DNA from 2 places in the Pseudoalteromonas sp. SG43-6 genome. Region 1 is predicted to be linked to the other one. Evidence: riboswitches for the same ligand, from Rfam matches in the RefSeq annotation. Region 1 holds a riboswitch; the other holds the start of a gene.

What was found. A riboswitch is a leader RNA that binds a small molecule or an ion and turns the genes downstream of it on or off. The one in region 1 is predicted to bind cobalamin.
Region 2: linked by a shared signal. The riboswitch ahead of H5201_RS19690 (ABC transporter ATP-binding protein) and the one ahead of H5201_RS12955 (TonB-dependent receptor domain-containing protein) in region 1 are both predicted to bind cobalamin.

The regions. Positions count from the first base shown of each region.
Region 1 is NZ_JACJEZ010000027.1:38,800-55,227, reverse strand. It holds gene H5201_RS12970 (efflux RND transporter periplasmic adaptor subunit) at 1-453, shown strand, start outside; gene H5201_RS12965 (efflux RND transporter permease subunit) at 457-3,555, shown strand; gene msrA (peptide-methionine (S)-S-oxide reductase MsrA) at 3,705-4,241, shown strand; gene H5201_RS12955 (TonB-dependent receptor domain-containing protein) at 4,330-6,174, opposite strand; cobalamin riboswitch at 6,208-6,386, opposite strand; gene H5201_RS12950 (YajQ family cyclic di-GMP-binding protein) at 6,560-7,042, opposite strand; gene H5201_RS12945 (VanZ family protein) at 7,204-7,557, shown strand; gene H5201_RS12940 (ketopantoate reductase family protein) at 7,550-8,452, shown strand; gene thiI (tRNA uracil 4-sulfurtransferase ThiI) at 8,482-9,939, opposite strand; gene H5201_RS12930 (TetR/AcrR family transcriptional regulator) at 10,044-10,694, opposite strand; gene coaD (pantetheine-phosphate adenylyltransferase) at 10,945-11,427, shown strand; gene H5201_RS12920 (capsule assembly Wzi family protein) at 11,424-12,818, shown strand; gene H5201_RS12910 (hypothetical protein) at 13,343-13,813, opposite strand; gene H5201_RS12905 (hypothetical protein) at 13,892-14,098, opposite strand; gene argH (argininosuccinate lyase) at 14,372-16,237, opposite strand; gene H5201_RS12895 (argininosuccinate synthase) at 16,295-16,428, opposite strand, start outside.
Region 2 is NZ_JACJEZ010000062.1:163-16,590, reverse strand. It holds gene H5201_RS19765 (BON domain-containing protein) at 11-334, shown strand; gene H5201_RS19760 (alpha-amylase family protein) at 509-2,518, opposite strand; gene H5201_RS19755 (DUF1289 domain-containing protein) at 2,825-3,019, opposite strand; gene H5201_RS19750 (mechanosensitive ion channel family protein) at 3,280-4,194, opposite strand; gene yaaA (peroxide stress protein YaaA) at 4,295-5,074, opposite strand; gene tal (transaldolase) at 5,325-6,275, shown strand; gene H5201_RS19735 (DUF3545 family protein) at 6,453-6,641, shown strand; gene ung (uracil-DNA glycosylase) at 6,751-7,413, opposite strand; gene H5201_RS19725 (cobalamin-binding protein) at 7,410-8,267, opposite strand; gene cobO (cob(I)yrinic acid a,c-diamide adenosyltransferase) at 8,267-8,866, opposite strand; gene H5201_RS19715 (cobyric acid synthase) at 8,850-10,352, opposite strand; gene cobU (bifunctional adenosylcobinamide kinase/adenosylcobinamide-phosphate guanylyltransferase) at 10,352-10,879, opposite strand; gene H5201_RS19705 (adenosylcobinamide-GDP ribazoletransferase) at 10,876-11,673, opposite strand; gene cobT (nicotinate-nucleotide--dimethylbenzimidazole phosphoribosyltransferase) at 11,673-12,737, opposite strand; gene H5201_RS19695 (iron ABC transporter permease) at 12,742-13,737, opposite strand; gene H5201_RS19690 (ABC transporter ATP-binding protein) at 13,724-14,560, opposite strand; cobalamin riboswitch at 14,646-14,771, opposite strand; gene H5201_RS19685 (histidine phosphatase family protein) at 14,812-15,426, opposite strand; gene H5201_RS19680 (FKBP-type peptidyl-prolyl cis-trans isomerase) at 15,475-15,903, opposite strand; rRNA gene rrf (5S ribosomal RNA) at 16,297-16,411, opposite strand.

The DNA.
Region 1 (16,428 bases):
AAAGTCGATTTCAAAGTCCCAGAAAAATACCTTGCGCAATTAAACGTTGGCATGAAAGTAATGACCCAAAATGATGCTTACCCTGAAAAAACCTTTACCGGTAAAGTAACACACGTTAGTGCACGAATTGATTCAATAACCCGCAGTGTTGAAGTCACAGCCAGCTTCGCGAATAAAAGTGGTTTATTACGCCCGGGCATGTTGCTCAATACAGCATTACAACTGAGCTCAAATCAAGCGATGATGGTGCCAGAAAAAGCGGTGATCCCACAACAAGATAAACATTATGTTTTTCAAATTGAAGACGGAATAGCAACCAAAGTAGAGGTTCACGTTGCAGGTCGTCACAATGGCTGGGTTGCCATTGATGAAGGTATTAGTAATGGGCAGCAAATTGTTACTGAAGGAATTATTAAAATTCGCTCAGGCAGCAAAGTTACTGTGAAGGGGTAAACTGTGAAAATTACTGATACCAGTGTCAAACGCCCCGTTTTTGCAATTGTAATTAACCTACTGTTACTAACCTTTGGTTTAGTGGCTTTTTCGATGTTACCGCTGCGCGAATATCCTGATATTGAATCACCAATAGTCAGTGTAAGCACTGAATATACGGGTGCCTCAGCCGAGATCATAGAAACAAAAATAACCCAAGTACTGGAAAACCGTATTTCCGGTATCGAAGGTATTAAAAGCATTAATTCATCAAGTAGAAATGGTCGCTCAAATATTACCATTGAATTTAATATCAGCCGTGATATTGATGCCGCATCAAACGATGTCCGCGAACGTGTAGCGCGCGCACTAGATAGCCTCCCTGAGCAAGTACGCCCGCCAGAAGTATCTAAATCTAACAGTGATGAAAGCCCTATTGCTTGGTTTTTACTCAATAGCGACACGATGGATTCATTGCAACTGTCTGATTATGCACAGCGCTTTATTGTCGACCGTTTAGCTGTGGTAGATGGTGTTTCCAATGTGCGTGTTGGTGGTGAACGTAAATATGCCATGAAAATTTGGCTCAATCGCCAAGCAATGGCTGCTCGTGGCATAACCAGTAGTGACATAGAAAACACCCTACGAACTGAAAATGTTGAGCTACCAGCTGGTGAAATTGAATCTATCGACCGTGATTTTACCGTACGAACAGCGCGTAGTTATAAAGAGCAGCGAGACTTTAAAAACTTGGTAATTAAACGTGGTGACGATGGTTACTTAGTTCGTCTTGGTGAAGTTGCTGATGTAAACTTAGAAGCCGCTGACGATGAAAGCTTATTCCGTGGTAATGGCCGCAACATGGTTGGCCTTGGTATTGTTAAACAAGCTAAGGCCAATACACTTACCGTGGTCGATAATGCTCGTGCTGAACTTGAAAAAATCAAACGTAATCTGCCAGAAGGCACAACTATTCAAGACAGCTATGACTCGTCAATATTTATTAAAGAATCGATTAACGAGGTTTACAGTACCTTGGCTATTTCAATGGCTTTGGTGGTATTAATTATCTTCTTATTTTTAGGGAACATTCGCGCTACCTTGATCCCAGCGGTAACAGTCCCTGTTGCGTTGGTTGGTAGCTTTATGTTCTTACTGGCGATGGGTTATTCAATTAACTTATTGACACTACTGGCGCTGGTGCTAGCAATTGGCTTGGTTGTTGATGACGCGATTGTAATGCTAGAAAACATTCACCGGCGTATCGAACTGGGCGAACCGGCTCTACTAGCTGCCTATCGTGGCGCCCGTGAGGTTGGTTTTGCAATTATAGCCACCACCTTAGTGCTGATCTCGGTGTTTGTGCCTTTGGTATTTATGGATGGCCGTATCGGCGCATTATTTACCGAGTTTGCGATGGCCGTCAGCGCTGCGGTATTCTTCTCAAGCATTACCGCATTAACACTCTCGCCAGCGTTGTGTTCATTAGTACTCAAACCATCCTCAAAAGAGAGTAAATTCAGCCAATGGATGGACCGTATCTTTAGTAAGATTGAGCAAAGTTATAAAAACTCTTTACGCTCAAATATGACGCGTTCAGGTGGTTTAACAATCACCCTACTGCTGGCTGGTTTTGTTAGTTATTTACTGTTCCAACAAATTCCTTCAGAACTTACGCCAAAAGAAGACCGTGGTACTTTCTTTATCATGATGAGTGGCCCTGAAGGGGCAAGTTATGAAAATAACGCCGCCAACATGGCAAAAATTGAAGAACGTTTAATGCCTTATTCCGAAGCGGGCGAACTAAGCCGAGTGCTGGTGCGCGTACCTGGCTGGGGTGGCAGCGGTGGTGTAGCAATTGTTGGTATGGCTGACTGGGATGAACGTAAACGTTCAACTTGGGAAGTAATGGATGAGATCAGTGCAAAAATGACTGAAGTCACCGATGTGCGCGCTTTTGCTATTATGCGCCGTGGTATTGGTGGCGGTGGCTCATCACGGCCCATTGAGTTTGTCCTGCAAGGTAATGATTATGCACAATTAGCTGATTGGCGAGACCGGATCATTGAACGTGCAGAGAAAAACCCAGGACTGGTGCGTATTGACCATGACTACAAAGAAACCTTCCCGCAGTTTTTGATCAGTATCGATAAAAACAAAGCGGCGGATTTAGGGATTTCAGTTTCGGATGTTGGCCGCACCCTTGAAACCATGTTAGGCCAACGCCGTGTTACCACCTTTATTGACCGTGGTGAAGAATACGATGTGATCTTAAAAGGCACCAAAGCTGACTTTGCTGATCCTACTGATATATCAAATATTTACTTAAAATCACGCAGTGATGAACTGGTTCCTCTAGATAGCTTAATTAGCTTGAAAGAAGAAGCCACTGCATCAAGGCTAAATCGTTACAACCGAATGCGTGCTATTACTTTGAGCGCTAACCTCGCCGATGGTTATACCCTTGAAGAAGCGCTTAACTTTTTAAATAAAGTGGCAATGGAAGAAAACGAAATTGATGGCGCCATTGATTATAAAGGTGAATCGCAATTATATTATGAAGGTGCCTCAGCGATGACGTATGTTTTCATTCTAGCGCTTACTGTTACCTTCTTAGTTTTAGCCGCTCAGTTTGAAAGCTTTATGCACCCCTTTGTGATCATGCTCACTGTGCCACTGGGTTTGATGGGCGCAATGTTTGGTTTATGGGTTGCAGGACTAACCATAAACATTTACAGCCAAATAGGCATTGTAATGCTGATTGGTCTTAGTGCTAAGAACGGTATATTGATTGTCGAATTTACCAATCAATTGCGCGATAAAGGCGTAGAGTTTAGTGAAGCTATTTTACAAGCCGCAACCCAAAGATTGCGACCAATTATTATGACCTCTTTGACTACGGTAATGAGTGCGGTGCCATTAGTGCTAGCCTCAGGCCCTGGTGCAGAGAGCCGTATGGTAATTGGTGTAGTGGTGTTTACTGGCGTTATTGTAGCAACCATACTTACGCTATTTGTTGTTCCTGCGGCGTACTATGCGCTGGCTCGCAATACTCAGTCTCCTGAGTTTTTACAACAAAAGCTCAACCAACAAGAAGCTGAAAGGCCGCTAAAAGAGCTTTAATCTCATCGTAGCGTTGCAAACCCATAGCAACGCTACTTTTCACTTCCACACACTTCCCTGCTGTAATTAAATGAAATAATAAACCACCTTGCTCGTTCTTCTGATACGCTAGATCATCCGTGTAATTTAATAGCTTTAAGGAACAACTAATGAGTATAACAAATGAAACAGCAACATTTGGTGGTGGCTGCTTTTGGTGTATTGATGCCGCGTTTAGGCGCGTGAAAGGCGTTTTACAAGTAAGCTCTGGCTATACTGGCGGCGAAACAACTGAGCCTACGTATAAACAAATTTGCACTGGCCTCACCGGCCACGCAGAGGTTGTACAGATTAAGTTTGACAGTAACCTGATAAGCTATGAAACCTTACTGGCGATGTTTTTTACCCTGCATGATGCCACTCAGCTAAACCGCCAAGGTAATGATATAGGTACCCAATATCGAAGTGTGATTTATTATCATGATAGCGAGCAGCAAGCGCAAACTAATCAATATATTGCAAAATTACAAAGCCAAATACGCGAAGATATCGTCACTGAAGTTAGCCCTGCAACCACTTACTACCCTGCAGAGCAGTATCACCAAGACTACTACAACGAAAACCCTGAGCAACGCTATTGCAGTTTATTGATAGCACCAAAGCTGAAAAAGTTTGAAAAAGACTATAAACAGTTTTTAGTAAACTAAGCAAAGTGCTAAATAAGCATTTTCATCTAAATATAAAAAAGCCCGACAAACAAAGGTGTCGGGCTTTTTTATTTAAGCTAGAACGAGATCAGAACTGGTAGCTGGCGCCAACAAAGAAGCGACGGTCAACTGTATTGTAGTAAAACACTTCGCCAGTTGCATAATCCATACTTGAGTCAACCGCGTTGTATTGCTTATCAAATAAGTTTTCAACACGAGCAGAAAATGAAAGCGCACTGTTAAATTGATAATTTGCAGTTAAGTTCCATAACGTATAAGAACTAAGCTCTGTTACTTTACCTTGACGATCACTACGGTACTGCATATCAAAACCGGCATCAAAATCGCCCCACTGCTTCGCAACAGACCAGTTCACAGTACGTGGTGAAACATAAGTTTGTGCTACACCCGTTTCGGTATTTTCAGCATTTAAATAAGTAAAATTAAACTGATTATCAAAACCAAGTACTTTATTGGCAAAGCTAAACTCAACACCCTCATGGCGTGCTTCATTTATATTTTCTGGCTGCCATTTACCAGCTGCATTAGGTGCCCATGCAATTAGGTTTTCAATATTATTTCTGAATATTGATATATCAAGCTTTGCCTGAGAAAAGTCTAAACTCAAACCTAACTCTTGGTTAGTTGATGTCTCTGGTGCTAAATTTGGATTACCTGGAGATAAAGGGTCAGGAAAATAAAGATCATTAAATGTTGGCGCTTTAAAGCCCGTGCTTTGGCTCAATCTAAGTGTTGCACGCTTATTTAAGTGATAACCAACAGCTGCGGCGTAAGTTGTTTCATTACCAAACTGCTCATCATCATCTAAACGCAATGCTAAATTTGCAATGACTTTATTGTCATCAAAATAGCCCCCAAGAAATGCAGCTTTAGCTACTTTGCTATCCGCTAGATAAGCCTTACCATTGGTATATATTTCATCTTTATACCAATTAAGCCCGCCATTAACGGTTAAAACTTGGCTTGCATTATAACTGCCGTGGTAATCAAATTGTTTACGTTTTGTTTTATAACTATTAGTAACAATCGCACCAGTGTAATCATAGCCTTTGTTGTCAGAATCATCGGTTGCAATAGCAACATTAATTGAGTGCTTATGATCGGTAAAGGATTTATCCCAACCCAGCCCTAGCTGATAATTTTCAAATTCATTATTTTCTACGATACTATCAATAGGCGAGAAAGCATTGTCGTATTGTGCATTACCTTCACTGTATTGACCCAGCGCTTTAAGCTCACCTAACAGCTCATCTGCATAGTAAATATTAAATCCTAAATTTTTGTTCTCATAACCATCTTCATCCGGCGCTACGCCTTGCAATACGTCAAAGCCATCCGTTTTTTCAAACCCAGCATTAAACGACGCTTTAACAGCATCAACTACCGTTGTACCTGCAACTTGATAATTTTGATAAGCATCAGTACCAAATGTTGCATCTAGGCTGACGGATTCCTTTGTACGAGTAATAATATTGATCACACCAGCGAGCGCGTCAGACCCATAAACTGCAGCACGAGAGCCTTTAACAATTTCAATGCGCTCTATTGAATTAAGAGGAATATTACTAATTGATTTATAACCAAGGGTTGCAGAGCCCGTACGTACGCCATCAATCAAAATAAGTGTATGTCGCGAGCTTGAACCGCGAAGTGACACGCCAGAACTTTGTCCAAAGCCACCATTGGAATTTATTTGAAAACCAACTTGGGTTGCTAGTAAACTCGGTAAATCACGGACATTACTTGTTTCAATATCACTGCGCTCAATAACAGTTACACTGGCAAGTACATCAGTAATTGATTGCTCAAATTTATTAGCGGTAACCGTCAGGCGTTCAATTGATTGCTCTGCAGACACAGAAAAAGACAACGCAGCGGCAATTGCTACGCCTAGAGTAGATTTGTTTAACATGATATCCCCTGACCCGCGCCCACCGCACAAGTGATAGTAAATTGGCTTCAAGGCCGGTCTCCGGACTTAACATAACTCGCTAATAAATTTAGCTAAAAGTATGTATCACCGTTGCGGGGGCAGTGTTGGACTTCGTTTATATCCTATAAACGCCACCAACTTCCCGATTATCTTGCCGTACTTAATCAACAACCTTGGAAAGTAACCACAAGCACCTTGAAAATAGGCCGCTATTGTGATTATTTTAAGCACAAAAGTCAATGGACGGCTATACATCTAAATACTCTAGGTTCTAGGAATAATCATAAGTTCTAAACTAAAAAAGCCAAACTACATTGCTGCAATTTGGCTTTTTCTAGCACCTAGAAACCTAGCTCCTAGCTTTCTAATCTCTAAAGTTTTTAAACTGAAATGGTTGCCCTAAATCAGCACTGCGTACTACTTGCATGGCTTCTTGTAGGTCATCACGTTTTTTGCCCGTTACACGTACTTCTTCGCCTTGGATCGCGGCTTGTACTTTCACTTTAGAGTCTTTAATGGCTTTAACTACTTTTTTAGCCATATCTTTTTCGATACCTTGCTTTAGCGCAACATTACGGTAAACATTTTTTCCCGCACGTGAAATATCTTGCAGCTCTAAACTTGATACGTCCATACCGCGTTTTGATATTTTGCTCGCTAAAATATCAAACAACTGCATAACCTGTGAATCAGCTTCTGCTTTTAGTTTAATGGTTTTATCATTAAGCTCTATTGACGCATCAACGCCTCTAAAATCAAAGCGAGTTTCTAGCTCACGGTTGGCATTATCAACAGCATTTTTTGCTTCGTTCATTTCGACTTCCGAAACAATGTCAAATGAAGGCATAAGTCTCTCCTAGCAAGATATTTTTAATTCAAATTTATATTGTCGATAATTATACTATATAAATTTTATAAATCTTTACACTTTTCTATGCTTTGTTCAGCTGCGATACGAAATTTGTTTGATATACTACGGCTCTATTTTTAAACGATTTAGGATTTTTCGTGACTCGGCGTGTTTATCAAACCCTATTTTTAATCAGTATTCTGGTATTTACCTTTTTGTTTGCCCGCGATTTTAGGGGCGTTGGGGTATCGTCACTGCCTCACCTAGATAAGTTAGTACATTTTACTATTTTCTTTGTTCTGGCAGCCGTCATGGTCAGAGCATTCAAGCTACCTGTATTCGTTCACCTCGTGTTATTAGCATTTTATGGCATTGCTATTGAGCTAATGCAAAGCACAATCCCTTATCGTAGCGCCTCTGTTGCTGATGTTGTTGCTGACTTTTCTGGGGCTGCTAGTTTCTTTTTGTTGTTCGGTATTTATTCTCGTTTTAAAAAGAATCAAAATGGCTAATATATTCGTCGTTGGCGATGGTGCCATTGGGCTGCTCTATAGCCATTATTTGAGTCAACAGCACAGGGTCACCCTACTTACCAAGCATGCTATTGACGAACCTCGTTTTTATCAACAAGCAAACGCGCCAAAACAAACAATTAATTGCCAACTGACAAACCTGACTCAATTATCCGAGCACGGCCAAGTCGATGTTATTATTTTTACTGTTAAAGCATATCAAGTTGCCACCGCATTTAGGCAACTAAAGCCTTTTTTAAGCGCTCAATGCCAATTGATTTTATCTCACAATGGCATGGGTAATGTAGATGAAATAAATAGCGAACTTACAAAACAACAAGGACTATATTTTTTAACAACACGTTTAGCGGGCTACAAAGATACACCTTTTAGTGTGTTGCATACTGGTATCGGGAGCAGCATTTTAGGTGATTGTAACCAGCAAGCAAAAACACAACTCGCTGAAGTTAAAAATCTACTAAACGCTATTCCTGAATTAACAACCACAAATAATATACAACAATTACGCTTTGAAAAATTACTCGTTAATATAGCCATTAATCCACTCAGTGCGCTGCACAATGTGAAAAATGGCGCACTGACTGCACCGCAGTTTAGTGGCATAATTTTAAATATCTTAAACGAAGCGTGTACCGTAGCAAATAAACTAGGTATTAATATGCGACTTGCTGAAGCATTAGCGAACGCCTATCAAGTGATGAGTGATACCAAAAACAATTACTCATCAATGCATCAAGATATCGCCCATAATCGCATCACAGAAATTGACGCGATGTGCGGTTATATTTGCCAAAAAGGTAATCAACTCGGTATTAATACCCCTCACAATCAATCTTTACTCGATGCTATCAGACATAAAAAAAGCGCGATTTAACTCGCGCTTGTTATTAATAACTATCAACCTTACGGGCGATAAACTTTAACATTGGCAAAGCCATTTTCATGTAAAATAAGCGCCTGTAGCTGACTCATTACACCTTTAGTGCAATATAAGTAGTAGTCTTTGTCTTGCGGTAGGTCTGCAAATTTGGTCGCTAAGCGGAAAAATGGCAAATGCACAACTTCTATCCCATCAATTTCAAGCGGTGCTGCATCTTCTTCTTCCGGCGAGCGAATATCAACAACAACTGCATCAGCTGGTAAATCAGAAACTGACTCGGCCTCTTTTAGCTCTTGTTTAGCTTCAACGTCAATGTCACGAATATCCATAATACGTGCGTTTTCAATAACAGTATTGAGCACATCAAAATCAAACTTTTGCTCTTCAGCTTCTACTACGGCAATTTTAGCTTTAACTGTAGGCTTTTTAGAAATCACACCACAGTATTCCGGCATAGTTTCGGCCATTTCTGCGGTGCCAATTTTACGAGCGATGTTTATAATTTCTTGTTTGTCGTGTTGGATCAGCGGGCGTAATATAAGCGTTTCGGTAACACGGTCAATCACACTTAAGTTGGCTAATGTTTGACTTGAAACTTGGCCTAGACTCTCACCGGTAACGAGCGCTTGAATCCCCATTTTTTCAGCTATTTGGCTGCCTGCACGCATCATCATACGTTTGAGGACTACACCCATTTGACTGTTTTCAACATTTTCTAAAATTTCGGCAACAACGGGGTCAAAGTCAACACTGATAAATTTAACTTTATGGGTTGAGCTAAACTGCTTCCAAATATAATAGCTGGCTTGTTTAACGCCGATTTCGTGGGCCGCACCACCTAGATTAAAGAACAAAAAGTGGGTACGAGCGCCTTTACGGATCATTTGATAACTAGCAACGCCCGAGTCAAATCCACCTGACATTAACGACAAGACATCTTCTTGCGTTGGTAATGGGAAACCGGCCATACCATGATGGGTGTGCGTTACGACGTAAGCTTTATCATCTTTAATTTCAAGACGAATAGTTACTTCAGGATTTTTCAGTCTTACGCTGGCACCATCGACGTGCTGATTTAAACCACCACCCACATAACGCTCTACATCGGTAGAGGTGAAATCATGCTTACCTTGGCGCTTACAACGTACACAGAATGTTTTGCCCACGACGGTGTGGCCAACCATATCTAACGCTTTTTCGTAAATATCGTGCAGGTTTTCGTAGTTAGTTTCGGTCACTTCAATAAACTGCACAATACCAGGGATCCGTTGTAAGCCATCGATAAAATCAAGGCGCATTTGTGCGTCATCTGATTTAGTTACGACGGATATATTGTCCCAGTTATTTTGTACTTGTACTTTTTCGTCAAGCTTGCGTAACACAATTTTAATGTTGTTTTCTAACAACTTAGTAAAGCGTTTACGCACAGAGCGGCTTTTAATGGCTATTTCAGGATGGAGTTTGACGATAAATTTAAGCATAGTTTACTCGTTAGACAATATTTAGGATTCACGCACCCACGTGTTGGGCGCGCGATTATAACAAAAAATCTAACGTCTAGGAAATAAACAACCGCTGCGTTTAATTAAACAGGCTCTGCTTGTGCCGCTAATTTACTGTATTTTTCGCGTAACAAGTTAATTTTTGGGATACTTTGCTCGGTACCAAATGCTTTAAAAAGCGCTAACACTTTTAAAATACCATTATAAATATCTTGCTGCATTAACTCACCGCTTAACCGTCTGGCTTTAATGTAAGGAGTCCAAAAACTGACGGTGATTTTTAGCATATGAGCAAGTTCAACGGTATCTTCATCATCAATTGCGATCATCCCACCTTCACGCAGGCCAATCACAATTTCGCGCACTTGACTTAACAAAGCCTCTTGAAACTCAATATAATCTTTTTTCAGTACTTCGTCGCGAGATAAAATGTCACCCAAATTGTCATAGAAAAAATGAAAACGCCACATCAACTCAAACAAAGCATCAAGATACCCAGTTAAGTGTGTTAGTGCTTCATCCTGCTTTTCCATTGGCACAAATTGAGTGTGTAAATGCTTACTATATAATGCAAAAATATGGCGAATAATGTCTTCTTTATTTTTAAAGTGATAATAAAGATTACCGGGACTGATGCCCATATGTGAAGCGATATGGTTGGTTGTGACCGCACGCTCGCCATGTTGGTTAAATAGCATTATGCTGGTTGTAATTATTTTATCCTTGGTACTCATATCCTGCTACTCTGATTATTTTTATTAGAGTAAATGCCCATAATTCACTCAGTATTATTAGCCGCGCAGTATATACAAATATAATCCAATAAAATACCACCTTGAAAATTTCTAATCCATAATTCGTAGTTATTGTTTCTTATTGAAATAAACTCATTTACAAATGAAAATATGCAGCCGCAATTTGCAGGCTGATCTGGACAACAAAGACTGTTAATATAACCCTCAAAATAACACTAAGATGATATTTATGAAAGTCACCGCAATTTATCCTGGCACCTTTGATCCATTAACCAATGGACACACAGATCTGATCCAGCGGGCAGCTAAAATGTTTGATACTGTAATTGTTGCAGTTGCTCACAATCCTAGTAAAAAACCCTGCTTTAGCCTGGATGAGCGGGTAGCAATTGCCAATAGTTTACTCACTCATTTAGATAACGTCAGTGTTATTGGCTTTTCTGGATTACTAGCTGATTTAGCACGCGATCATAGTGCGAATGTACTGATCCGCGGTATTCGTGCGGTGTCTGACTTTGATTATGAGTTTCAGCTTGCCAATATGAATCGTCGTTTAAATCCTGATTTAGAGAGTGTTTTTTTAACCCCAGCTGAAAAGAACTCATTTATCTCTTCAACCCTAGTTAAAGAAGTCGCGCGTCATAAAGGCGATGTCAGTGAGTTTGTACACCCTATTGTAGTAAAAGCATTACAGGAAAAGTTACACGGATGAAGTTAAATATCTATTTAAGCACCCTTGTTGTGATTGCCACACCCGCGTTTGCATCACCTTGGATTGAAAGTGACGACCCTTTATTACGAGCCTCAATTGAGATGCTCTTTAACCAAGGCGTGATTAAACAACCGATCAATAGTTATCCCTTGATGTGGCAAGGTATTGCCAGAGATTTAAATACAATTGAAAGCAGCAGTTTATCAACACAAAGTCGATTTGCTTATCAACACGTAAAACATGCCTTAGAGAACGCTAAACAAGGCAGTAGCTCTGGTGTGAGGCTTAACTACAATAGTGAGCCGGCTTTGCAACAAAGCTTTGGCAAACGCGATCAACAAAAAAGTGGCATTAATAGCTATGGCTCTATCACTGGCGACCGTGTTAGCGCCAAAGTTAGTGTTAATTACGCTGATCAGCCACTTGATGATGAACACATAAACTATCATGGCAGCTACTTAGCAGTATTAATGGGCAATTGGTCTGTTAGCGCCGAACAAGTAAGCCATTGGTGGGGGCCAGGTAACGACAATGCATTGCTACTGTCGAATAATGCCGCACCAATGAAAGGGCTAAGAATTAACCGTGCTAACACCCAATATGTAGGCCCAAGCTGGCTATCATTCATTGGTAACTGGCAGTTGACTGGTATTTACGCAAAACAAAAACCACATTTAAGTAATGATGAAAAAGGTGACTACTGGGCTATGCGCTTTGCCAGCACACCACTACCAGGGCTTGAGGTTGCATTTAGTACCGCAAGTTCAGACTATTTAACCAGCACAGAAATAGCCCCCAATTCGCTCGAACTAATAACAAATAAGCAACGCTTAACCAGTTTAGATGCTAAGTACTCAACCAGCATAGCCAATCAACCGATTGCTTTTTATACTGAGCTAATGGGAAAAAATGACAGTGGCTTAACGCCAAGTGATGCTTTTTATACAATTGGCGTTGAGAGCTTTTTTGGCGGCCAAGAGCAATTACTAAAAACCTATTTTGAATATTCAAATACGCAACAAGATTGTACAGCCCAACTTAGTTGTGAAGATACTAATGAAGCATTTATTAATTATGCCCAAGCCTATAATCATAAAGATCGGTTAATTGGCTCTGCAACACCACAGCAAAGTAAATCAGCAGTATTAGGTGCGCATTATCATACTATGAACGGTTATGGCGGCTATGCGAAGTTACGTTGGTTTAAAACTGACATCACCAACTTAACCCAAGTCACCGAAACGTTTGAACGCTTACAATTAGAGCTTGGTTATCAGCAGGCTATTTTTAGTGGTTTATGGAAGATCAGCGGCTCAGTGTATAAAGACGAACTTGCTAACGAGTCTGATACCAACAGCGCATTAAAAACCAGCTGGGAATACCGGTTTTAAGTTTTCGAAACAAAGGCCTGATTTTTATTTAGGCCCTTGATTATCCTAGCTTTTTGTAATAATTTGCTTAAGCCTAAAAAATCTTTATTTATAGCTAAGGCTGTTATCATTATCACATCGCATATATTGACACCAAAAGAATAAACTGACCAAAGCCACCAAGGCTCAGAATTTAAACGCACATAGATATCGCAATAAATTGCGGCAATTAAAATCGCATTTAAGATAAGCCCACACATAATATAGCAATTAACTGGAGAGGGGCTAATCTTTTGATATCTGATCAACAATCCAATGCATGTAAGAGTAAGCAAATCGTATATAAACCAGTTCAAATAAATTGAATACACTAAATATAAGAGCTCGCTCGTTATATAAGAAACGGCCATTATAAATGAAAGTATTACTATGCTTTTATTGGGGTTATTTATGTACAGTACCCAATTTAATAAAAAGACCATTAAGAATCCCCACTCGATAAATACACCGATGTACGGACCAACTACGTCATTTATAAACATAGGCTAAATGGAGTGTTTTATGTGATGTGTTTTAAATAATGCTTTAATTGCATTTTTAAGCCTAATTAAACCTAAAATGTCACGATCGACAATCAAGGCCACTATCATTATAAAATCAACGATATTTACACTAAAAGAATATAAGTCCCACAACAACCATGGTTCAACATTTCCCATTATTGTTGTATCTATATACATAATTATGAAAGAGAGTGCATTAACTGTAAGTCCTATTACTAGGTAATAAAAAGATACTGTCGTTTTTCGTATTTTATAAAAAAGAATACCTAAAATTAATATAGTTACAAAATCATAAAGTGCCCAATCCAGATAAGAGACACTATAGTAAGATAATAAAGAGAAGAAGTAATCACTTGCCGAATACGAAATAAGCATAACAAATGAACTGAGTAATAAGGTCGTATTTCTTTTTACTCCAAGTGAGTAAACAAATATATTTAAAAAAAACGCCATTAGAAAGCCCCAAACAATAAAGGCCGACAAAGAAAATAAACCAAATAACTCAGTCAAATACATTTTATACCTATGCCATTACTTTGGCCGTTTAGGCGGTAGAATAATCCCACCATTACGTTGAATTTCAGCTTCGCCTTTTGATGCTAGCAAGGCTTCATTAGATATAGACACTGTATCAGATTGTAGGGTTTTATTACTAGCGCTTTGTTCAAGTGCTGGCTTTGATTGTTGCATATTATTGTATGCTTGCATTTGTAATTGGCTGTTAGCTGTAACTTGCATAAGATTAATCCTTTCAATAAATGTTGAATAAATGACTTATTAAATAAGCCACTGTTTTTAACGCTCTGATAACTGCTTGGCGCTTTTAAAGATGAACTCACGCTGAGCCATCTTACATCTAGTAATAAGCAATTACTGATCCAACATTTTAAAAAACGATCTTTTTTGATCTTTTATTTGCTACAGCGCATCCCACACAACAGGTCATACCAGATATGATAAGGCATAAAAAAACGCACAGGGATAACCGTACGTTTTTTATATCCAGGGATTTTAAGCTACATTTTTACACGGGATCTCCGCGTTCCGACTTTGCTTCAAAATAAATTCCATCGCGACTTCGTCACAATTGTCTCTGCGTAAACACAGTTCACAATCTTTCATTACCTTTTCCGGTAAGCTGTCTTTGGTACAGAATGTGAAACCTTGTTTTTCAAAGAAATCAGGTACTCGCGTCAAAACAATGATGCGATTGAGTGCCAATTTTTTGGCTTTAACTAATAAATGTTCAACTAACTGACGACCTTGCCCAGTAATACCGGTTTCAGGATCTATCCCTAAAGAACGAATTTCAGCAAGACCAGTATCATAAATATACAGTGATGCGCAGCCCGCGACTTCTCCAGCAACTTCGGTAACCGCAAACTCATTGATTGAATGTACCATGTCGCTTTTAGCACGCGGTAAATTTTCACCTACCGTAGCCCAGTGCTGGATCAATTTAGCAATTGACTCTACATCGTCAAGATTAGCGTCACGAACTGTTATTTGCTGTTTTTTTTTGGCATCTTTAACTGCAACTGTAACTTGCTCTAAAGATGTACCACCAAGTGCTTGGCGCGCTTTTATACATGCGTCTATCTCTAGTACAGCATATACGTCCTGTGCAAAAATACTATGCACCGATTGGAATTGTTCTAAACTTAAATCTTCTAAGTTATTCCCTTGTGCGATAGCCATTTGTACCAACACACCAACAATATGATGACCTTCCCTAAAAGGGATCCCTTTGGCGACTAAATAGTCAGCAAGCTCTGTAGCGTTGGAGTGCCCGCCTTTCGCAGCAGCTAGCGTTCGCTCGCCATTTACTTTTATACCTTTGATACACGCTTGCGCCATATGAATACAAGCTAGCCACGTTGGCATGGCATCAAATAAGCCTTCTTTATCTTCTTGCATATCTTTATTATAAGCAAGTGGCAGTGCTTTTAACGTCATCATCATGGCACTAAAGGCACCAAATACACGCCCTGTTTTGCCGCGAATAAGCTCTAGCGCATCGGGGTTCTTCTTTTGTGGCATCAATGATGAGCCTGAAGTAACATTATCTGCTAACTCAATGAAACCCGCTTCACCCGAATTATAAAAGATCAAATCTTCTGACATACGCGATAAATGGATCATAGAGATTGATGCACAGCTTAATAGCTCAACCACAAAGTCACGATCTGATACGGCATCTAAACTATTTTTAGTCGCAGCGGTAAAACCTAACCCCACGGCAAGTGCTTGCCGATCAATTGGGTACGCAGTACCGGCAAGTGCCCCACTGCCCAAAGGGCAAAAATTCATTCGCGCTTTAGCATCTGCTAAACGGCTTTCATCACGTTCGATCATTTCCACGTAAGCCATACACCAATGACTAAACAACAATGGCTGAGCACGTTGTAAATGGGTATAACCAGGTAAGATAGTGCCCAGCTCACGTTCAGCTAAAGCGATAAACTCACCTTTTAACTGACCAAGCGCCGTAAGTATGTGAGCGGCGGTATCACGACACCATAAACGAAAGTCAGTAGCGACCTGATCGTTACGACTACGTCCGGTATGTAATTTTTTAGCTAAGTCACCCACTTTTTCGATCAATGCAGCTTCAACATGTGAGTGAATATCTTCAGCTCCTGACGTTGCCACTGCTTGTGGATCAGCTTTTACTTCGTCGAGTAATTCATATAATGCAGCGACTAACTTTTTGTGTTCGTCACTACTTAATACATCAACCTGCTTAAGGGCACCTGCCCACGCTACAGAGCCAACTATATCTTGCTCTGCGAGTTGATAATCGAAGGGAAGTGAGTCGTTAAATTGTTTAAACGCCTCATCTGGACCCGTAGAAAAACGTCCGCCCCATAATGCCATGAAATCTCTCCAAACCCTGAAACTGCCCCGCCTTATTGTTACGGGGCTGTAGTAAAATTACTTCTTCGCTAGTGCTGAAATTCTGCTTGAAAGCGAGAATAAACGAATAAAGCCTTCAGCATGCGATTGGTCGTAAACATCATCTGCACCAAACGTTGCAAAATCTTCGCTGTATAAGCTATTAGGTGATT
Region 2 (16,428 bases), on a different contig from region 1:
GAGGGAAATCATGGACCGCTTCAAATTAACTGTATCATTGGTATCACTTTGCTGTGTATTTTTACTCGCCTGCGCAACGCAAGTCAGTGCAGCCACTAGTACAATTATGATCAGCAGCGTTTCTCCTCAACCAACACTACAGCAGACTATAATTGATAAACTGCGCAGCAATCCAAACCTAAACCTCTCGCAACTGCGAGTACACGTTGATGGCAACAAAGTAGCCATTTATGGTCTAACCGAAACCGGCTTTGAACGCGCACTGGCACAAAAGTTTTTAGAAAACACCCAAGGTGTAGCAATCATAGAAAATAAAATGCAGGTGAGAGATTGAAGAGTTTAAAGCTGCTAGGCTAAAGATTAAAGAGTTAAAGCAACTGATTTTCTGGTGATTCAACTTAGGTTTACTTAAAACACAGAAAACGCAAATCTCCAGAACATGACTTACAAAGTAAAATCCCAGCTAAACGCATACTTATGGTTTAGCTGGGATTTATCTGTAATAAAATTAGAAATTGCGTATTTCTACCGTTGAATTATTAAACTCAAATTTATTAATTTTGCCGCATTGAGCAACATGATTAGTACTAGCATAAGGGGGGGTTGCTTGCGCGATATTGCCCTCCCAGCCCTGACCATTTTTAATAAACGCTTTTACCTCAAACCATCCATTAACCGCTTTGCTGCAATCCATATCAACATCAAGCAGCCAATAATGTTCACCCCAAATATTCAGTGGTGTAACACCAAAGCCATCATTAGCAACGGTTTTTTCTGCTCCCCAAGTTGCTGGCCAAATATTAGTTGTCCAATCGGTTGCGGTCCCTTGCGCCTCACTACTTTGGCCCGTTTCAATACCATACCAATCTAGGTAATTATCGTTTGCTTTCCAAGGACTGGTAGTGGCACTTTGCAAATTATTATGGCGAATTGGCATAGCACATTCAAAGTTGCTTGTTTGGCAGTTACGCCCAAGGTTTGTGTTTGCATAAACATGGTCAATTCCGCCGCGAATAAACATATCTTGGCCAGTTTGCGTTTGTGCGTTAATAAATATCACAGTTCGCTGCCAATCACTCTGAGGATCAGGGGTTGAGTTAGTGGTTAACTTGGCATTTTTATGAATAGCCATTGCATCCCACGCGGCTACATTTAAGTTTATAGTGCCATTTGCATTAACAGTAATAACTTCACCAGTACAACTTGTTGCATCATTACTCAGCGCTCCTTTTAGCACGTTACAGTATTGCCCTGGAGCCATATCTGTTTGCACGGTGGTATTGAGTGTTGAGCCTTCTTTATTAATGGCAACATGACCTGAACTTCCTCTACCAAAGGCTATTTGATTGTTAGTATTATCCCACCAATTGGTTGTTGCCCAGCTATCAGCCGTATTATTTCTAAAATCTACGCCACCTGCAATGTATGCCCAACGATGCTCACATTGCCAATTACTCGCAAAGCATTCTAAATTACCGTTGTTATGCACAGGTACGCTTGGACCACCAGCATCTGTGTCACCATGATAGTCGTAACTAGACATTACTTTTGGATAACCATACGGGTAAGCCAACATAAATACGTTTGCTAAGTCGTACAAGCGGCCATCTTCAAAGGTAATTACATTACCGGCACCACCATGACCGCGTTGATTATCATGATTATCTACAAATACTACAGCTGATGCACTTGGCATAAACCCCCACCCTTCACCAAAATTACTTAACCATGCGAGCGAGCCATTTCTAAAGGTATTGCCAAGTTCAGTGCTGTATTTAAACTCCGTAACTAAACCTGACGCTAAATACTCAGAGGCAGCAACAGCCTCGCCACCTTGATCAATTACTTCTTGAAAGACCACTGGCGAGCCATTCACTTTCGCCATTAAACTTTGAATATCACTGGCTGCAACATGTTTAGAGGCATCAAACCGAAACCCCTTAACACCAATGGCTTGTAATTCATTAATGTAAGCCGCTAATGTATTTTGGACATACGTTGCAGCGGTATCTAAATCTGCTAGTCCAACTAACTCACAGTTTTGTACTCGGTAACGATCGTTGCCGTAGTCAGAGCCATTAATGGTGCAACTGGTGTGAAAGTCTTGTGGGCTATAAATTGGGTATTGTTTATTACCATAGGTATTACCAGCGGTACCTGTACCACTGCCTGCAGCCATATGATTGATTAAAGTATCTACATAAATATCAACGCCAGCGGCATTACAGCGATTAACCATATCAATAAACTGCTCGCGGTTACCGCCTCGGCTTTGCAATAGGTAACTGACAGGTTGATAACGCGTCCACCATTGGCTGCCTTGTATATGTTCATTAGGCGGCGATACCTGTACCGCAGCATAGCCTTTAGGTCCTAAGTATTGTTCACATTCGAGGGCTACATCTTGCCAGTTCCATTCAAATAGATGGACGAATGTTGTTGGTGTTGCATTTGCAATCGACGTAGCACTTAGGCCAATACTTAGCCCAATAGTGGTTACTATTTTTTTAATTTTCATTGTGTGTTCCGTTGTGTTGTCAAGTAATAGGTATTATTTATTTACAAAGAATTAACAGTAGAGGGATTCTCACAAAATGAAAATTGAATACGTATGCAATCAAAAATTCAAAAACACCATCGATTATGGATGCTTAGCACAAATGCAGTGGCACGAGTGTATCGCTAACTTATTCTTTGTGTGTGTTGGAGTGTTTATTAACGGGCAGTACAGAGCGGTAAAACGAGTATACGGTTTTTATCTTTATTACGAAATCTTGAAGTTTGGGGTTAGCTTTTTCAGACTGCAGTTTGCTCTACAAAGTGATTATTTATGTTGCGCGTTTTTGCGATTTTGGCATTCATTAAGAACCTGTAGCTTTTGTGCAGGGCTTGCACTGTGCCACGCGAGAATTTCATCAAGGGTTCTAAAGCAACCGATACAGGTATCGTTTTTATCCAAACAACAATGCCGAATACATGGGCTACTTGGTTCTTCATTGCTCACTTTAATGTTATTCATTAATTTTACCTTCGACTTTACTTATTAGACACTAGCCTTAGTTTTAGCTCGTGTCTAATAAGTGCAGTAGATAATCGGCTAGCGATAACTAAACTATGACCACTGCCTTTTACTTGTTTTGATGCTTCGCCATAAATGCTGTCTATCAGTAGAAAACTTAATACTGGTAAATATGCGCCAATCAACAACTGTATTACCAGCTGTAAATTTGTGTAAATTAGCACTATCAACAGGTAAATATTACCTGTTGATAGAACCATTTATTGTTCTGAGTGCTGGCGCTTTTCAGTGATCATCGCATCGAGTTTTTCACCGCCTTTAATACCAAAATCAAGGGTGCGAATTGGGAATGGAATACTAATATCAGCGTCACTTAGCGCTTGTTTGACTGCCACAATTGCTTTATGGCGTACGGTCATAAAGTCTGCCTCGCCGGGGTATTTTATCCAAAACCACACCAGTAAGTTGACACTACTGTCGCCAAACCCTTCAGCATAAACAGCGGTTTCGTCTTGTTTAATTACAAAATCAAATTCATTGATTTTTTTAACTATCACCTCAGCTGCCAGCTCTGGGTCATCACCATATGAAATGCCCACCGGCACTTCAATGCGGCGTACACCTAAGGTACTGTAATTACGTAATACATTACGAAAAAGTATTTTGTTAGGCACTAAAATCAGTTGCCCATAAAAGTTTTCGATAAGCGTGTTACGCAAATTTATTGAGCGCACATTGCCAAACACATCATCGGTTTTTATAACATCGCCTGTTTTAAAGGGTTTGCGAATACCCATAGCAATACCAGCTATTAGGTTCTCGGTCATATCTTGAAAGGCAAAACCAATTGCTAAACCAACAATCCCAGCACCAGCCAGTAATGACGTTACAGTGCCTTTTAGCCCTATAAAATCGAGGGCAACAAATAACCCAACACACAGTACTATCATCTTGAATATCGATGCCATTAAGTCTGCAATTTGTTGGGAGTCTAACGAGCGGCGTAAAACATTGCGCATCATCGAACCTAAAAAACGCGCGAGAATTGAGAAAACAATGGCGATGATCACCGCCACTATAAAATTAGGTATATGACTTATTACGACATCAAACCAGCCACCGAGTTTTTCTTCAATAAGTTTTTCGGCATCGCTGATAGAAGGTATTTTTAGCATTGCTTAACCTTGATTATTTTATAAATAGTGTCAGGTTATTGCAAAATAAGCGCCAAAACTAAAAAGCCATGCATTGCATGGCTTTTAAACAGATTAATAACTAGTTTTGTTCATCTCTTAGAAATACTGGCTCCAGCTCTTTTTGGGTCGCTTCGCTACTGTAGTAGTAACCATCAACAGTAAACTTTTTTAAATCGCTTAACTGGGTAACTTTATTCTCAATAATGTAGCGAGCCATCAAGCCGCGCGCTTTTTTAGCATAAAAGCTGATAATTTTATATTGGCCGTTTTTACAGTCTTTAAAGTGTGGAGTAATGATTTGCGCGTTTAAGGCTTTTTTATCAACCGCTTTAAAATACTCGTTTGATGCTAAATTTACTAGATATTGGCTATCTTGCTCAGCGAGTACGCTATTTAGTTTATCAGCAATAATACTGCCCCAAAATTCATAGAGGTTTTTACCACGGCTGTTATCAAGCTTAGTGCCCATTTCTAAGCGATACGCTTGCATTAAATCAAGTGGTTTTAATAACCCGTAAAGGCCTGACAAAATACGTAGGTGACTTTGCGCGTAATCAAGTTGCCCGGCAGTTAAGCTGTTTGCATCTAAACCACCATATACATCGCCATTAAAAGCCATCACTGCTTGTTTAGCGTTGTCGGTAGTAAACGGTTGCGACCACTCACTAAAGCGCGCAGCATTAAGGCCTGCAAGCTTATCGCTAATTTTCATTAAACTGCCAATTTGTGCCGGCGTTAATTCGCGGCACACCTTCATCAACTCTTCGCTGTGCTCAAGTAACTCAGGTTGCGTGAATTTATCAGTGCTTGCTTGGCTCTCGAAATCTAAATTTTTTGCAGGTGAAATAACAGTGATCATAGTTAGCTATTGACTTGGAAATTATTTAATGTCAATTTCAACATTAAATGAAACGAAAAGCACGTTTTGTTTATATCAATTAGTTAGAATTGATTGGTATGATACCTACCTTATTAGCACAGCAAATTATGCTATGCACCTTCGTTCTTCACTGATACGGACATAAGACCTATTAAGCGCTGTCACAGTGCTGCAGTATAAGGTAGTTACAGTAGATTTTCTTTTAACTTGCTTGGAATGAGGAAAGCAAATGACTTCAGCTCTACAAAGGCTCAAACAACATTCATCTATCGTGGCCGACACTGGTGATATTGAAGCGATTAAAAAACACCAACCGGAAGATGCAACAACTAACCCTTCATTGCTATTAAAAGCCAGTGAAATTGAAGCCTATAAGCCGTATTTAGATAAAGCGTGGAGTTATGCTAAAGAAACCGAGCAAGACGCTGCTAAACAATTAGAACTAGCCTGTGACTACTTTGCTGTATTACTAGGTAAAGAGATCAGTGACATTGTGCCGGGTTATATTTCAACAGAAGTTGATGCGCGTTTATCATTTGATACTCAAGCAACAATTGCTAAAGCACACACATTACTAAGCCTTTATGAAAAAGAAGGTGTGAGCAAAGATAAAATCTTAATCAAAGTTGCCTCAACGTGGGAAGGTATTAAAGCCGCAGAGCAACTTGAAAAAGAAGGTACTAAGTGTAACTTAACGCTGCTATTTAGTGATGCTCAAGCCCGTGCTTGTGCAGATGCTAACGTATTTTTGATTTCACCATTTGTTGGCCGTATTTTAGATTGGCACGTTGCTAACGGCTTAGAAAAACCAACCGATCCATTACAAGATCCAGGCGTGCAATCAGTACGCAGTATTTTTGAATTTTATAAGCGCCATGATTATAAAACGGTTGTTATGGGCGCAAGTTTCCGTAACACCGGTGAAATCATCGCACTAACTGGTTGCGATAAACTAACCATCAGTCCTAACCTTTTAGAAGAGCTAGGCAACCTTGAAGGTGCACAGGAGTATTTACTTGAAAGTGATATTGCTAAAGAGCCTAAACCTGCACCACTAACTGAAGCTCAGTTCCGTTGGTTACATAATCAAGATGCCATGGCGACAGAAAAACTAGCTGAAGGTATTCGTTCTTTTGCTGATGCACAAGAGCAACTAGAAGCGCGTTTTAAAGCAATGTAATCGCTTTTATCGTTTAAATTAAACGTCGCATTTGCGGCGTTTTTTTATGCCTGAAAATAATCTCTATTCATTAATTTATCACTTACCTGTAACATAAATGTCACTTTTTTATTCTATTTTAGTGTGGCCTGTGGTATAGGTATTTTCGAGGTTCAAAAAATTCAATAGGAGAAGTTCATGGATAGCCTAGACGATATTTTAGAGATATTAGAAGGTCCTGATACAACAAGAAAGACCTCTCAGAAAAATAAAAAGAGAAAATGGCGCGAAATCGAAGCTTTAAAAGACAAGCAACGTTTACGTAAAGAACTACAGGAACTAGACTTTTTTACAGACAATATTGCGATTGATGAATTAGATTTTTAATTTCGCAATAGCTACTAACCAACTAAAAGGCCCTTACCGATAAAGTAAGGGCCTTTGTTTTTATCAGTTAACGTATATTCTGCGCGGGATAAACTCGCACCTACAATTCCTAAACTTGCCAATCGATCGCTGTTTGCCCTTGCTGTGTTAATAACTGATTGGTAGCGGAAAAATGCTGGCAACCAAAGAAGCCACGATGCGCAGACAACGGCGATGGGTGCGGGCCATTTAAAATATGGTGACGCGTACTATCAATGCCTTTACCTTTCTTTTGTGCGTGAGCACCCCATAAAATAAATACCACACCTTCACAGTGTTGATTAATATGGGCAATAACCTTATCGGTAAACTGCTCCCAACCTAAGTGTTTATGGGAATGGGCTTGGCCTTGCTCAACAGTCAGTACGGTATTAAGTAAAAACACCCCTTGCTCTGCCCAGCGTTGTAAATAACCGTGCGTAGGCACGCGAAAACCATCGATATCTGTAGCCAGCTCTTTATAGATATTTTTTAATGAGGGAGGAAGTTTACCAACCTCTGGTAATACCGAAAAACACAAACCATGTGCTTGTCCTTCGCCGTGGTAAGGATCTTGTCCTAAAATAACCACTTTTATATTACTTAACGGTGTTGCATCAAATGCACTAAATACATACTGCTCTGGCGGATATACAGCAATACCTTCGCTGCGCTTTTGAGCGACTGTATCCAACGTCTGCTGCATATAAGTTTTTGCACATTCGGTTTTTAAAAAGTCTTGCCAATCACTCATTGTGGCTCCTTAATTGCAACGCGTGAATCATCTATTTTAGTACACATATCAGCAAGACCATCCAACATACGCGTGGTAAAGCGGTGTAGTAAATCAGCATTGACGCTAATAAACTGGTGGTGCTTTACCGCGGGTACTTCGGGCCATTGTGTCCAATCAATCACAGTTTGCTGCGCTTGTGACTTTTCATTAGGCAATATAATGATCTCTGGTTTTGCCACGATCACATTTTCAATACTTATCAGAGGGTAATCAGTTCGGCTACTAGCAAATACATTACGACCTTGGCAAATTTCGATTAACTGATTGATCCAGGTATTTTTACCCACCGTCATCATCGGTTCTGCCCATAGCTGGTAAAATACCGCGACCTTACTTTTACCTTGCTGCTTGGCTTTGATTACAGCAATTTTCTGCTCAAATTCAAGTGCGGCTTGCTCGGCTGATTGCTCATGTCCAGTAAGCTCACCTAAACGGCGCAGTTCATTGGGCACTTTATCTACTTCACTCGCGTCACTGTAAATTATATCAATGCCAAAACTTTTAATACGTGCTAAATCCTCAGCTTTGCTACCCGTTTTCCATGCTAAAACTAAATCAGGTTTGAGGGCCAGTAGCTTTTCTATTTGAATACCTTGGTGACCACCGATACGTGGGATATCATTGGCCGCAGCAGGAAAATCAGCATATTCCACGGTTCCCACGATTTGCTCACCAGCGCCGATGGTATAGAGGTTTTCAACAATATGCGGGGCCAAGGCGATAATTCTTAATTGCTGCTTGTTAGGATCAGCCACGAGCTTAAAGCAGCACAGAGCCAGCGATAAAACGAGTACAAGCCTAAGCGTAGCCATTAATAATCAAATCCTATTTGCGCTTTAACACCAGCATCAAATGCATGCTTAACATTGCGCACTTCACTAACAGTATCAGCTAAGTCAGTTAACTTGCGGTGCGCACCACGGCCAGTAATAATTAAAGATTGCATTGGCGGACGATTAGCGATCACTTCGAGTGCTTCGTCTAAATCAATGTAGCCGTAGGTGATCATATAAGTAATTTCATCAAGTAATACTAAATTAATTGATTCGTCAGCCAACATACGTTTTGCTTCTTGCCAAGTCGCTTGCGCCGCTGCGGTATCTGATTCTTTATTTTGCGTCTCCCAGGTAAAACCTGTGTTCATAATGGCAAATTCAACCCCTGCGCCTTGCAATACATTACGCTCACCACACGGCCAAGTACCTTTAATAAACTGGCACACAGCAGCTTTCATGCCATGGCCTACACAACGTGTTACCGTGCCAAACCCTGAGGTTGATTTACCTTTACCATTACCAGTGATCACCTGAAAAACGCCTTTCTCAGTTTGTGCTGCGGCTATACGCTCATCAACTTTATCTTTTACTTTTTGTTGGCGTTGTTGGTGCTTGTCGTTATGTGTGTCGCTCATGATTAACTCCTTCCCAGTTTTGGTAAATTTGCGTTATTTTCTCTAAATCTAAATATTCTTTACACATCGTGGCTAAGCGCGTTAATTGCTGCTCGCGATGTGTGTCTATATCTATTAATTGGGTAATACCACTATTTGGCAACACCCAATCCAGTATTAGTTGCGTAGCTGCACTGCTATCAAATAAGCCATGTAAGTAAGTACCTGCTATACAATCATCATCTGATATAAAACCATCTTGCACAACATGCTGTGGATGCTGAGTAAATTGTAAAAAAGGCTTTTTAAATGCTGGGCCTGCGCTACAACCGGCGTGTATTTCATAGCCTGCGACTTTTGCTTGTTGACCGCCAAGATGGATCACACCGGCAGCTTGAGTTAGTACTTTATGCTGCCCTAAATGAGTGGCAAAATCAGCGAGCCCTAAAGCTTTACAGTGTGTTTTACTTGATTCCACACCCTCAGGGTCATAAATATCTGTGCCGAGCATTTGCAAACCTCCGCAAATACCTAATAACTTACCGCCATAACGCAAGTGACGCTGAATCTGCTCGCCCCAGCCTTCATTGTTTAAAAAGGCTAAATCATTAATAACATTTTTACTGCCAGGAATGATGATCAGATCAACGTGTGGAATTGCTTGAGTATGGCGAATGTAATTAATGTCAATTTGCGGGTTTAAACGCAGCGCATCAAAATCAGTGTGGTTACTAATATGAGGAAGTAGCAATACTGCGATTTTTATTTTTGCTTGGCTTACTTGATTATCTATCGCTACCGCGTCTTCAGCATCGAGGGCGAGATCATGTAAATACGGCAACACCCCTAAAACTGGTTTACCGGTGTACTCTTCAAGCCAATCAAGGCCACCTTGCAATAAGCCTATATCGCCACGAAAACGGTTGATCACAAAGCCTTTTACTCGGGCTTGTTCTGACTCGCTTAATAGCGCAAGAGTACCGACCAAATGCGCAAACACACCGCCTTTATCTATATCTGCAATAATGATCACGGGGCAATCAACCGCTTCGGCGTAACCCATATTAGCAATATCACCCGCACGTAGATTAATTTCAGCCGGGCTGCCCGCCCCTTCAACTACCAGTAGCTCAAACTCTTCGCTTAAACGCTGTTGCGAAGCCAGTACCGCATCCATCGCGACTTTTTTATAATCATGATAAGCACCTGCTTCCATATTACTAATGGCTTTACCGTGAATTATCACTTGAGCGCCAGTATCACTATTGGGCTTGAGTAAAATGGGGTTAAAATCAACCCGTGGCGCCACTTTAGCTGCAATCGCCTGAAGTGCTTGCGCACGACCTATTTCGCCGCCATCTTCTGTTACAGCGCTGTTTAAGGCCATATTTTGCGGTTTGAATGGAGCAACTTTGATCCCGCGTTCAACAAATACCCGGCACAATGCTGCAACTAAAGTACTTTTCCCTGCATCAGAAGTCGTACCTTGTACCATTAATGTTTTCATCATGACTGCCCTTTCAGTGTTAAGGCAAGACCTGCCATTATAAATTCAACTCGCGCAGCTTTTGCGGCAATGGCTTGATGTAACCAGCCTGATTCATCTACAAACCGGCGGCTTAGCTCGCCCAGAGGCACAATACCGTGGCCAACTTCGTTACTGACAAAAATCACTTGCCCCGGTAAATTTTCAAGGGTATTTAGTAGTGCTGATTTCTGTTCATCCCAACAATCACTTGTGGCGTGACATAAACAGTTACTTAACCATAAGGTTAAGCAATCAACTAAAATACAGTTATCTTTGCTGCTATGTGTTTGTAACGCTTCAGCCAATGCAATTGGCTCCTCAACTAACGGCCAATCGACAGGGCGCTGTTGTTGATGATGGACTATACGATCTTGCATTTCAGTATCGTGGGCTTGCGCCGTTGCGAGGTAAATAACGCTTTTATTGCTTTGCTGTGCAAGCTGTTCAGCAAAGCGGCTTTTTCCACTGCGTGCGCCGCCTAAAATAAATGTGTGGTTAGCGTTCATAATACACTCACGAAAGTCAAGTAAATGGCAATTTCACTTAGCTGCTGCGCCGCACCTAAACAATCGCCAGTGTAACCACCTAACTGCTGTTTAAACCAGCGGATCAAAATGACTCTTAGGATCAGTAATACTGCGATAAGAATGAATACGGTTTGCCATAACAATACACCAACAGCAATCAAGCTAACCAGTAAAGTAGCGGCGGTTACAAGTAACATAACTAAACTAGTGACCGATAGGTGCATAGCAAGCGGCTTTACTTTTGAAGTCGCATCCTCACTTACATACTCCATCCCCATAATTAAACTGGTTGCCACTACTCGGCTTACACATTGCCCGATAACAATTGCACTCAATACAGTAATCAATGACTCACTAAGAAAGAGTAGGCTTTGAAATTTAACCAGCAGCATAATAAATAATGCCGCTGCACCATAAGTACCAAGACGACTGTCTTTCATAATGGCAAGCTTTTGCGACACCTGCCAACCACCGCCAAAACCATCCCATACATCGGCCCAGCCATCTTCATGAAATGCGCCTGTTAATAACAACCCGACCGCCATCATTAGTAATACACTTATTGATGCTGGTAACAGTAATTGAAAAATGCCGTAGCTGAGTGCTAATAATCCACCAAGCAGTAAACCCACTAAAGCAAAATAGCGACTTGCTTGATTTAAATGAGCACCGCTTACATTAAAGCGCAACTGCACCGGTAGCCGGGTTAAAAAGCTAATTGCTAATAACAGTAACTGCCATTGCGTTACTTTATTTGCCTCTAGGTTAGGCATTAACTGACAACCTGCTCAACACCAGCATCAGCAAAACTAGCCATCTGATTATAAAAACCAAGTGCGGCTTGCAATAATGGTAAACTTAACGCAGCGCCAGTGCCTTCACCCAAGCGTAAATCAAGTTGCAGCAGTGGCTTAACATCGAGTGCGTTTAACATCAGTCGATGGCCTTGCTCATTTGAGCAATGTGCAAAAATTAAATAATCTTTCACTGCTGGGTTAATATTAATTGCGGCCATTGCCGCAGCACTACAAATAAAGCCATCAACTACTACAGCCATGCCTTGCTCAGCCGCAGCCAACATAGCTCCCGTAATATGCACAATTTCAAAGCCACCTAACGCTGCAAGTAGTGAAATAGGATCTGCTAAATGTAACTGATGCAATACCAGCGCTTGCTCTACAACTGTTATTTTACGCGTAACAATATCATCACTAACACCCGTGCCTTTGCCAACACACTGCTGTGCAGGTAAATTCAGCATAGCTGCCATAATCGCTGCTGCACTGGTGGTATTACCTATGCCCATTTCGCCAAAGGCAATTGTATTACAACCACTATGACTGAGCTGCTGCACCAGCTGTTTAGCATTATTAAAGCCTTGCTGTACCTGCGCGGTATTCATTGCCATGTCTGTATTAAGTGGCTTTGTTATACTTCCTAGACGGCAATTATGGACACTTGGCGCTGTGACTGGATGCAAAATACCACAATCAATCACTTCTAATTGCCAACCTAACTGTTGGCAAAAGACATTAATAGCGGCACCACCGCTGACAAAATTAGCTACCATTTGTGAAGTGACATCACTGGGCGCTATCGATACCCCTTGTGCAGCAACACCATGATCTCCTGCAAATACCAGCAAAGTAGGCTTCTTGATTGTAGGTGCAAAGGTTTTAAAAGCATCTTCGCTTGCCACTTTTTGACTAAACAAAGTAACCAGTTGTATTGCACATTGTTCTAACTGTCCAAGTGCACCAAGCGGTTTAGTTTTTTGGTTAATCTTATCAATGATGAGGTGACCAAATTGATTAGTTACTGTAGGTATATTAAACATCTGACTAACTCTCTCGCTTGCGAAAATAAAGTAACGATAAAAAGAAAATACTGCCTATTGCAGAAGTAATAACACCGATTGGCAATTCTTGATTTGCAAGTAAAACACGCGATAGCACATCAACCCACACCATAAATATACCGCCAACTAAAGCCGTCATGATCAAACCAGTAATAGTGCCTTGCGACACAAAAAACCGTACTATATGCGGGATCATCAAACCAACAAAACCAATACCACCACACATCGCCACTAACACTGCAGTGATCAATGAGCTCAATACCAACATTAATAACCGAAACCGCTGTACCGGTATTCCTAAAGTTGCAGCACTTTCATCACCTAGTAACATTGCATTTAGTTGCCGACGAAAACCCATCATCAGCCCGGTGCAACTAATAATAACTAAAGCGGGTAACCATAACGTTGACCATTGTGCGCGAGCAAAGCTGCCTAGCGTCCAAAATAAAATAGCCGTGATCGCCTGTGGATCACTAAAATACAAAAGTAAGCTGGTAAAGGCACTGAATAAAAAGGATAAAGCGACCCCAGCCAAGAGCATACTTTCAACTTGTCCGCGACCAGCTCGTCCGGCAATAAAAACCAGTAATAACATAGTCAATAAACTACCAACAAATGCCGCGGCCGACATTGTTATTCCCGCGCTGACTCCTGTTAGTGTCATAAAACATACCACACCAAATGAGGCTCCCGATGAAATACCAAACAAGTAAGGATCGGCTAACGGGTTACGGGTTACGGTTTGTAAAATTAAACCAGCAATAGCTAAACCAGAGCCAGCTAAAAACGCCAACAATGTTCGTGGCATTCGCAGTTGCCATATGATCCGCGCTATAAAGGAGTCATCTCCCTGACCTATAATACTGTGGTATACATCAATGAATTTACTGGTCGCAGCACCAAAGCTAAGTGCTATAAAAATGCTCGACAAGGCAAAGAATAACGCCACGCTGACTGCAAAATAATTATTTTTTTGCATCAACGCCACCACCTTGATAACCGTAAAAATAGGTAATACGCGGAATGACCTTATTTAATTGTTTACTCTGTGGATGCGCCGAGACTTCGGCACAGACACCAAATACTTCGCTAAGCATTTCTTCCGTGATGACGTATTCTGGGCTACCCGTTGCAACTAACTTACCTTGCTTTATCACCAGTAGTTCATCACACATACTTGCTGCAAGATTAAGATCATGGAACGACGCTAATACCGTTACATTTAGCGATTTAGCCAACTCCATTAATTGAATTTGATATTTAATATCTAAGTGGCTGGTAGGCTCGTCCATAATTAATAATTGAGGGCTTTGTACAATTGAACGTGCTATCAATGCGCGTTGCTTCTCGCCACCGGAAAGGGAATCAAACGATTGCTGTAAATGATGGCTCAAGCCAACTTGCTCAATCGCCTGAAAAATAATTTGTTGATCATTTTTAGTTGTCGAACTAAATAAGCTTTTATGCGGCGTAAGGCCAAGACTCACTACATCAAAAAGCGATAGATTAAATTGCGAAGGTGTTTCTTGCAGCACCACAGCAACCTGCTTGGCATATTCATCCGCACTTAGCTGCCAAATATTTTTCCCTGCAAATATAACCTCACCGCACACTGGTTTAGTGTAACGGTATAAACAACGCAATAAACTTGATTTACCTGCGCCATTAGGCCCTAACAAACCGATAAACTGGCCTGGTTTTATTGCAAAATTAATATCGTGCAAAATGGCGGTATTTGCCACCGACCACGATAAATTAGCTACTTCAAGTAAAGGGGGATCAATTACTGCTGGTATTTGCAATGTGTTATCTCTCTAGCAATAGCTAAACCCAATACACTACAAACCATTATGATCATGGTGATAATAGAAGAGTTAGCCCGCTCAATAGGTAATAAATTAACGTATTTTGTATCTGACTTATCGCGCTTGCGACTTACAGTTGCGGGAACAGTTGAGGAGTTACACCCCATTCCAAAATACATAAGGCTCTATTATGGGCGGGTGAGTAAATATTTCAATTAATATCTTTCTAGACGGCTAAAAATAGTATTTTAAAACACAATTCTTGGCCATGCTTTATCGCTATCATCTATGTAAATATCAATACAAATGAGCTTCCCATAACCGATTGAAAATATGTTTTGCTGATTCGACTCTTTTGGTAACCGACAAATAATACCTAATAGTTGCTTGATCACTCCGGCATGCGTTAAAACTAATTGTGCTTGGGTACGATTACTTGCAATATCAATTAGTAACGTTTGCCACCACGTTGCTATTCGCTGATAAAAATCCCTCATACTTTCGCCATGAGGGGGGGTTACTTGCCAAGGGCTTTGCCAGAAATCGCCAATACTAGGAGAGTCCGTCTGTTGCCACAAATCATCATATTTACAGCCATCCCAATCACCAAAATTAAACTCTCGGAGCTGATCGGTCAGAAAAAGTGGTATTTGCTGGGCATGGCTAAAAGATCTGGCAAATTCGCTACAACGTTTCAAAGTCGAACTTTGTACAAGCTCAATATTAGTTAGCTCACTGCACGCTTGATGTAATTGCGCACGGCCAAGTTCACTGAGTAAAAAATCTGTCTGTCCGGCCAAGACTCCTTGCTCAATCAATTCGCCATGGCGTAATAAGTAAACGCGACTAGAAAATGGCGGCATAAAACCCTCTTACATTAAAGAAAAGTACTTTTAACTATAGCATAATGGTCATCCTAAACGGATTAAGCGCACATCAAAATGTAGAACGGCATTAGCTCCTATTTTTCCACCATTCCCCTTGCGTCCCCACGCCAGCTCTGCAGGAATTACAAATTCATAGCGAGAACCAACCGACATCAATAAAATACCTTCTCGTAATCCTTCGATTGCCTCATCTAAGGTAAATACTTCAGGCATTCCAGCTTTATAACTATCAGCTATTACGCTGCCATCAGCAAGCATAATACGCTGATTGATGACCACGGTATCAGTGTCAGTTACTCGCTCACCAGAGATCTCATCTATTACTTTATACATCAAACCAGAAGCACACAGTTGAGTATCAGCATGATTACTAAATTTAACTATGAAGCTTTCACTGTTTTTACGATTGAGTCCTGATGAACCTTTTGATTTAGTTGTTTTTTTACGTGCCATGAAGCCCCACTATTTGTATGATAAATATAATGATTTTATCGCATAGGTAGAGGCCTAAACGCAAGTTTTATAGTGAGTTTGCGAGTTTTTCAAAACAATAAAATGATCTTATACCAATCGTGTTAAGTTACTGACCATTTATAGCGACAGATAAATAGAGTGATAGCAAGGCATAAATTTTAACATGTAGTTGTTAATTTATAACGCAGTTAGCGCTTTATTTAGCTCGCTAGAATGGTTAAATATTTAAGTCGATTGGTATTATACGTATAAGAGTCAATGATTGGCGCTGCCTTTGCCCGCCAACATAATCCTTGCTAACTCACTGCTAAATCACTTTCCTGCAAACGTAAAAAAGCCCGACTATTGCTAGTCGGGCTTTCTTTAATTAGATCCTGGCAATGTCCTACTTTCACATAGCAAATGCTACACTATCATCGGCGCTGTTTCGTTTCACTACTGAGTTCGGCATGGGGTCAGGTGGTTCCAAAACGCTATTGTTACCAAGAAAATTCTTTTCAATTT